DNA from 2 places in the Kitasatospora sp. NPDC051705 genome. Region 2 is predicted to be linked to the other one. Evidence: riboswitches for the same ligand, from Rfam matches in the RefSeq annotation. Region 2 holds a riboswitch; the other holds the start of a gene.
The links. A riboswitch is a leader RNA that binds a small molecule or an ion and turns the genes downstream of it on or off. The one in region 2 is predicted to bind thiamine pyrophosphate.

Region 1 (3,629 bases), on a different contig from region 2:
GACGTCGACGGTCTCGCCGGGCTTGTGCGTCCAGATCCGGCTGACCAGGGCGGGGCCGTTCTCGATCGGGACACCGCCGAGCTTGGTGATGACGTCGCCCGGCTTGAGGCCCGCCTTGTCCGCGGCGCCGCCGGGGGTCACGGCGGGCTGGCCCTGGACGTCGCGGGTCTGGATCTGCGCGCCGTCGCCCTTGTAGTCGTCGTTGCGCAGCACGTCGAGCTTGGCGTAGACGGGCTTGCCGGTCTTGATCAGGGTGTCGGCGACCCACTTGGCCTGGTTGATCGGGATGGCGAAGCCGAGGCCGATGCTGCCGGCCCGGCCGTTGGCGGAGGCGTTGGACTGGATCGCCGAGTTGATGCCGACCACCGCGCCGCCGGAGTCGAGCAGCGGGCCGCCGGAGTTGCCGGGGTTGATCGAGGCGTCGGTCTGCAGGGCGTTCATGTAGGAGGACTGGCCGCCGGTCTCGTCGCCGGAGGCGACCGGGCGGTCCTTGGCGCTGATGATGCCGCTGGTGACGGTGGACTCCAGGCCGTACGGCGCACCGATCGCGATGGTGGAGTCGCCGACGTTGACCTTGTCGGAGTCGGCCAGCGGGAGCGGCGCCAGCTTGCTCTTCGGCGGGTTGTCGATCTTGACCACGGCGACGTCGTAGCCCTCGGCGTGGCCCAGCACCGAGGCGTTGTAGGACGTGCCGTCGGCGAACTTGACGGTGAGCTTGCCGCCGTTGAGGGTCGGCGCGACCACGTGGTTGTTGGTGAGGATGTGGCCCTCGGTGTCGAAGACGAAGCCGGTGCCGGTGCCGGACTCGCCGTTGCCCTGCGCCTTGATGGTGACGACGCTGGGCAGCGCCTTCTGCGCGATGCCGGCGATCGAGCCGGGGGAGGGCTCGTTCTTCTGGGTGTTGCTGGCCTGGACGGTGGTGCTGCGGTGGTCGTCCGCGGAGCTGCTGCCGTTGTTGTGGTCGGTGACCGCCACGCCCAGCGCACCGCCCGCCACGCCGGCGACCAGTGCGACGGCGGCGATCAGGGCGACCAGTCCGCCGCGCTTCCTGCGCGGGCGGTGCGGGCCGCCGGGGCCGCCGGGGTAGTCGGCCGGGTAGCCGAGCGGACCGCCCGGGCCGCCCGGGTAGCCGGCACCGCCGGTGGCGTCGTGGGAGGCGCCCCAGCCGCCGAGCGGCTGGCCGGCGCCGAACGGGTGGTGGCCGGGCGCGGGGTGCGCGGCGGGCACGCCGGGGGCGGGCGGCGGGCCGTACGGGTCGTGCGCGCCGGCGGCCGGGACGCCGTGGGTCGGCGTGGCGTACGGGTTGCCCAGCGGCGGGGCCTGGCCCTCGGCCACCGGCGCGAGCGGCGCCGCGGGGGCTGCCGGGGCCTGCGGCGCGGGCGGCAGCACCGGCGGCGGGGCGTCGAGGTAGCCGGTGGCGGGGTCGACGCCGGCGGACGGCGCCTCGACGGGGGCCACGGGGGCGGCCGGGGCCGCCTCCGGCGCGGGGACCTTGGTGAAGGCGACGGTGGGACGGTGCCCGCCCTCGGCCGGGACGCCCTCCGCGGCCGCGGCGGCGTCGGCCGCGGCCGGCTCGGGGGCGGGGGCGGCCTCGGGCTCGGGGACCCGGCCGAACGCCATGGTCGCCCGGTGCCCGCCCTCGGCCGGGGCGGCCGGGGAGTCGGCCGGGGCCGGCTCGGAGGCGGGGGCGGCGTCGGGCTCGGGGACCCGGCTGAACGCCATGGTCGGCTTGTGCCCGCCCGAGGCGGCGGGGTCGGAAGCGGGACCGCCCGCCCCCTGGGCGCCCGAGGGCTGCTCCCCCTGCGGCCCGGTGGGCCCAACCTCTCGCTCGGTGCTCACGGACGACCTCCATAGCTGACAGAACCAAGGACCATAGTTTTTCGCACAGTCGATTCGATTGCCGTAAGGACCCCTCTGAAGAACTCATAAGAATCCTTAGCCGGCGCAGACGGCCGACCCGGCGACGGAGGCTCCCCCACCTCCGCCGGGCGTCCCGCGATGCGGACGGCAGGGCCCCTGGCCTTGGCGTCCACCCCGGTGCCGGTTAGCCTGTCGCTCCAAACTGACACGCGGGAGCTTGGACCTTCCAGGCTGAGAGTGCGCTGGTCGACCGTACCGCCACGGCATCGTGGACGGACCGTCGAGGGGGCGCAGACCGCCGGAACCTGTCCGGGTAATGCCGGCGTAGGGAGTATCGGCCATGCCGCCTGCTTCGCCATCCTCTTCTTCGGGCGCGCCCGAGTCCAAGGGTTTCCCCGGGGCGACCGGGGACCTCCCCGGATCGTCCACGACCGTTCACGGCGACGCCGCCGGCGGCCCGGCCGGTTCCGGCACGGCGACCGCCGTCCTGGACCGCCCGGAGCGCGTCGAGGCGCCGCTGGTGCTGGACACCGAGCCGCCGCGCACGCTGCGCTTCCGCGACCACTTCGCGCTCTGGATGAACCTGGGCGTCAGCCTGATCGGCTTCTCCACCGCCGCCACCGTGCTCGGCGCCAAGGGCGGCGAGCTCTCGCTGGCCGCGGCGGTGACGGCGATCGTGGCCGGCACCGTGGTCGGCACCGCGATGCTCGGCGTGGCCGCCCTGATCGGGGCCCGGACCGGCGCCCCGGCGATGGCGAACCTGCGCGGGCTGTTCGGCACCCGGCTGTCGTACGTCCCGACGGTGCTGAACATCGTCCAGTGCGTCGGCTGGGGCGTCTTCGAGCTGCTGACGATCGCGGCGGGCGCCCAGACCGTCGCCCACACCGACGGCTACCGCTGGCTGTTCGTGCTGCTGGCCGGCGCGCTGACCACCGCGCTGACCATCTGGCCGCTCGGCTCGATCGCGGTGCTGCGCCGCTTCGTCGCGGGTGCCGTCGCCGTCGCGATGGTGTACTTCACCGTCCAGCTGGGCCGTCAGGGGGTGCCCGACCCGGGCGCCGGCAACTGGCACGGCTTCCTGGGCGCCACCGACATGATGATCGCGGTGTCGATCTCCTTCGTGCCGCTGGCCGCCGACTACACCCGGCACTCGCGCACCCCGCGCTCGGCGTTCTGGGGCAGCTTCTCCGGCTACACCGTCGCCCAGGTCTGGTGCTACGTGCTCGGCCTGATGGCGCTGCTGCAGTCCGACGGCGACCCGAACCGGATCTTCGACTCCTTCCTCGGCGTCTGGGCCGGCTGGCTGTTCCTGCTGGTGCTGGTGCTGCGCGAGACGGACCAGTCCTTCGCCAACGTGTACTCGACGGCGATGTCCGTGCAGAACCTGCTGCCGAAGGTGGACCGCCGGGTGCTGACCGGCGGGATCGGCCTGCTGATCACCGTCCTGGCGCTGCAGATCGACCGGTTCACCGACACCTACACCAACTTCCTCGGCCTGATCGGATCCGTCTTCGTGCCGCTGCTGGCGGTGCTCGCGGTGGACTACTTCCTCGGCGCCGGCCGGCACGGCTGGAACCTCTCCGCCGACGCCCCCTCCCGCTGGCTGATGCTGCTGCCGTGGGTGCTGGGCTTCGCGGTCTACCAGTTCATCGCGCCGACCCCGGTGGCCGGCTGGTGGACGGACTTCTGGACCTCCGCCCAGGAGTCGCTGCACTTCACCCCGCAGGAGTGGACCTCCGCCTCGCTGTTCGCCTTCCTGGTGCCCGCCC
Region 2 (3,629 bases):
GCGTGAAGCTGTTCCGGTTGGACGAGCTGGACGCCGAACGCGCGGCCAACGACGGTGCCTACCTGCGGTTCCTGCGCGAACCGCGGATGTCCGCGGGGCTCTACGCGCTCGCCCCCGGAGCGACCGACCCGCAGACCGCGCACGACCAGGACGAGATCTACCAGGTGATCAGCGGCCGCGCCGAACTGACCGTCGGCGCCGAGACCGCCACCGTCGCGCGCGGCACCGTCGTCTACGTCCCGGCCGGCACCCCGCACCGCTTCCACCACGTCACCGAGGAACTCCGGGTGCTGGTGGTGTTCTCGCCGCCGGAGGCCTGAGCCGGCCGGCCGCCGCTCCGGGCCCGCCCCGGCCACCGGCTCCGGCGACCGGCCCCGGCGGTGATCCACGGGGCACGCCTTAGGGTCGGGGCATGAGCATGAGCCTGACGGAAGAACTCTGGGCGGCCATCGAGCCGGTGTACGCCGAGATCCTCGCCCACCCCTTCATCGGCGGCCTCACCGACGGCACCCTGCCGCGCGCCGCCTTCCGCCACTTCGTCGTCCAGGACTCGCACTACCTGCGCGACTACGCCCGGGCGCTCGCGGTCTGCGCCGCCAAGGCGCCCGGCGAGGCGGACGTGCGGGCCTTCGCCGACGACGCGGTCGGCGCGCTGGCCGCGGAGCAGGGCATGCACGCCGAGTTCATGACGGCCTTCGGCGACAGCGCCGAACAGGCCGCCGCCGAGCCGGTGCTGCCCACCACCCGGGCCTACACCAGCTACCTGCTGGCCACCGTCTACGGCGGCTCCTTCGCCGAGGCGGTCGGCGCGGTGCTGCCCTGCTACTGGATCTACGCCCGGGTCGGGGAGGCGCTGCTCGCCCAGGGCTCGCCCGATCCGCTGTACGCCAAGTGGATCGCCACGTACGGCGACGAGGCCTTCCAGTCCGTGGTGCGCCGGGTGCTGGCGCTCACCGACCGGCTCGGCGAGGAGGTGTCCCCGGCCGAACGGCGCCGCGTGGTCGAGCACTTCGTCACCACCTCGCGGTACGAGTGGATGTTCTGGGACGCGGCCTGGCGCGGGGAGCGCTGGCCGGTCTGACGGCCGGCCGGACCGCGGCCCGGGCCTTCCGGGGCCGCTCCCGGGGGGCTCCTCCGGGGGCCTGTCCGGGAGTCCTCCCCGGGCCCTGACCAGGGTTTCCCCGGTCTCCGGGTCGGGGTGATCTCCGGGTTCTCTCCGGGCTGCGGGCCCTCGTTCCGGCACCCCGGCCCCCGTACGATCGAAGTACCGAAAGCAAGCGGGAGACGGCACCGGACAGGCAGCCGACCCCACGGGGAGAGAAGGAACGGACATGGCTGAGCTCTGGAAGTCGCTGCCCTCCTGGGTGCGCAACATCGTCATCCCGGTGCTGGTCCTGGTGCTGCTCTGGAACGTCGTGGGATTCGTCTTCGGCGTCGTGGGCGCCCTGCTGGCGATCGTGATCAAGGTGCTGGTGGTGGTCGGCATCGCCGCCGCCGTGGTGGTCCTGGTCAAGAAGGCCGCCAAGGGCTGAGACCGGCACCCCCGAGGCCCGGTACCCCGCGCGGGGTACCGGGCCTCCGGCGTTCCCGGCCGCCGCGCGCCCGGGGGCCCGGTCCGCCGGTCCCGCCCCGCCGTCCGTGGACCCCCTCTGGACCTGCGGCGATCGGCTCGCTACGGTGTTGGGCGTCATGTGCAGGCAACACCGCCTGTGGACGCGGGAGCTCGGAGCACCGGGCTGAGAGGACGCTGACCGGACCGTCGACGGACGGACCGACGGCTGCGTCGACCGCAGGAACCTGGACCGGGTAATGCCGGCGTAGGGAGTATGAGGTCAGATGACCACGTTCGACGCACAGCCGAAGTCTGCCCGCAGCACCGACGCCGACGGCTCCGCCGTCACCAGCGCGGGCACCGGCTACCCCACCCCGGCCTGGCGCAAGGCCTACCGCGAGGGGTCCCGGCCCGATCTGCGGGTCCCGTACCGCGAGGTGCAGCTCACCAACGGCCGGACCGTCCCGCTGTACGACACCTCCGGCCCGTACACCGACGCCGCCTACGAGCCCGACGTGCGGCGCGGCCTGCCCGCCCTGCGCGACTCCTGGATCCGCCAGCGCGGCGACGTCGAGGAGTACGACGGCCGGGAGGCGCGCCCCGAGGACGACGGCATCAAGCACACCTCGCCGCGCGGCGGGAACCTGCGCAACCTCGACGCCGTCTTCCCCGGCCGCCCGCGCCGTCCGCTGCGCGGCCGCGGAGGTGCCGCCGTCACCCAACTCGCCTATGCCAAGCGGGGGGTGATCACCCCGGAGATGGAGTTCGTGGCACTGCGCGAGGGGCTGGCGCCCGAGTACGTGCGCGACGAGGTGGCCCGCGGCCGGGCCGTCATCCCGGTGAACGTGAACCACCCCGAGGTGGAGCCGGCGATCATCGGCACCAACTTCCTGGTGAAGATCAACGCCAACATCGGCAACTCCGCCGTCACCTCCTCGATCGAGGAGGAGGTGGAGAAGATGACCTGGGCCACCCGCTGGGGCGCCGACACCGTCATGGACCTCTCCACCGGCCGCAACATCCACACCACCCGCGAGTGGATCCTGCGCAACTCCCCCGTGCCGATCGGCACGGTGCCGCTCTACCAGGCCCTGGAGAAGGTCGACGGCAGGGCCGAGGAGCTCAGCTGGGAGGTGTACCGGGACACCGTCATCGAGCAGTGCGAGCAGGGCGTCGACTACATGACCGTCCACGCCGGCGTGCTGCTGCGGTACGTCCCGCTGACCGCCCGCCGCAAGACCGGCATCGTCTCGCGCGGCGGCTCGATCATGGCCGCCTGGTGCCTGGCGCACCACCAGGAGAACTTCCTCTACACGAACTTCGAGGAGCTCTGCGACATCCTCGCGGCCTACGACGTCACCTTCTCGCTGGGCGACGGCCTGCGCCCGGGCTCCATCGCCGACGCCAACGACGAGGCGCAGTTCGCCGAGCTGCAGACCCTCGGCGAGCTCGGCCGGATCGCCCGCGAGCGCGACGTCCAGGTGATGATCGAGGGCCCCGGCCACGTCCCGATGAACAAGATCCGGGAGAACATGGATCTCCAGAAGGAGATCTGCGACGAGGCGCCGTTCTACACGCTCGGCCCGCTCACCACCGACGTCGCTCCCGGCTACGACCACATCACCTCGGGCATCGGCGCCGCGATGATCGCCTGGTGGGGCACCGCGATGCTCTGCTACGTCACGCCCAAGGAGCACCTGGGCCTGCCCAACCGCGACGACGTCAAGACCGGCGTGATCACCTACAAGATCGCCGCCCACGCCGCCGACCTCGCCAAGGGCCACCCCGGTGCCCAGGCCTGGGACGACGCGCTCTCGGACGCCCGCTTCGAGTTCCGCTGGGAGGACCAGTTCAACCTGGCCCTCGACCCGGAGACGGCCCGCGAGTTCCACGACGAGACCCTTCCCGCCGAGCCGGCCAAGACCGCGCACTTCTGCTCCATGTGCGGCCCGAAGTTCTGCTCGATGAAGATCTCCCAGAAGATCCGCGACGAGCACGGCGACGGCTCCACCGCCGTCGCCAGCGGGTTCGACGCCGAGGCGCTGGCCGGCATGCAGGCCAAGTCCGAGGAGTTCGC

Region 1: it holds a riboswitch for thiamine pyrophosphate, as region 2 does, so the genes downstream of both, ACIA8Q_RS10610 (cytosine permease) here and thiC (phosphomethylpyrimidine synthase ThiC) in region 2, are expected to answer to the same signal.

Annotation. Positions count from the first base shown of each region.
Region 1 covers NZ_JBITCO010000006.1:194,884-198,512, reverse strand. Annotated here, with positions in the region: gene ACIA8Q_RS10615 (trypsin-like peptidase domain-containing protein) at 1-1,839, opposite strand, end outside; TPP riboswitch at 2,060-2,208, shown strand; gene ACIA8Q_RS10610 (cytosine permease) at 2,201-3,629, shown strand, end outside.
Region 2 covers NZ_JBITCO010000028.1:48,601-52,229, forward strand. Annotated here, with positions in the region: gene ACIA8Q_RS27795 (cupin domain-containing protein) at 3-320, shown strand; gene tenA (thiaminase II) at 413-1,081, shown strand; gene ACIA8Q_RS27805 (DUF5326 family protein) at 1,332-1,532, shown strand; TPP riboswitch at 1,706-1,841, shown strand; gene thiC (phosphomethylpyrimidine synthase ThiC) at 1,837-3,629, shown strand, end outside.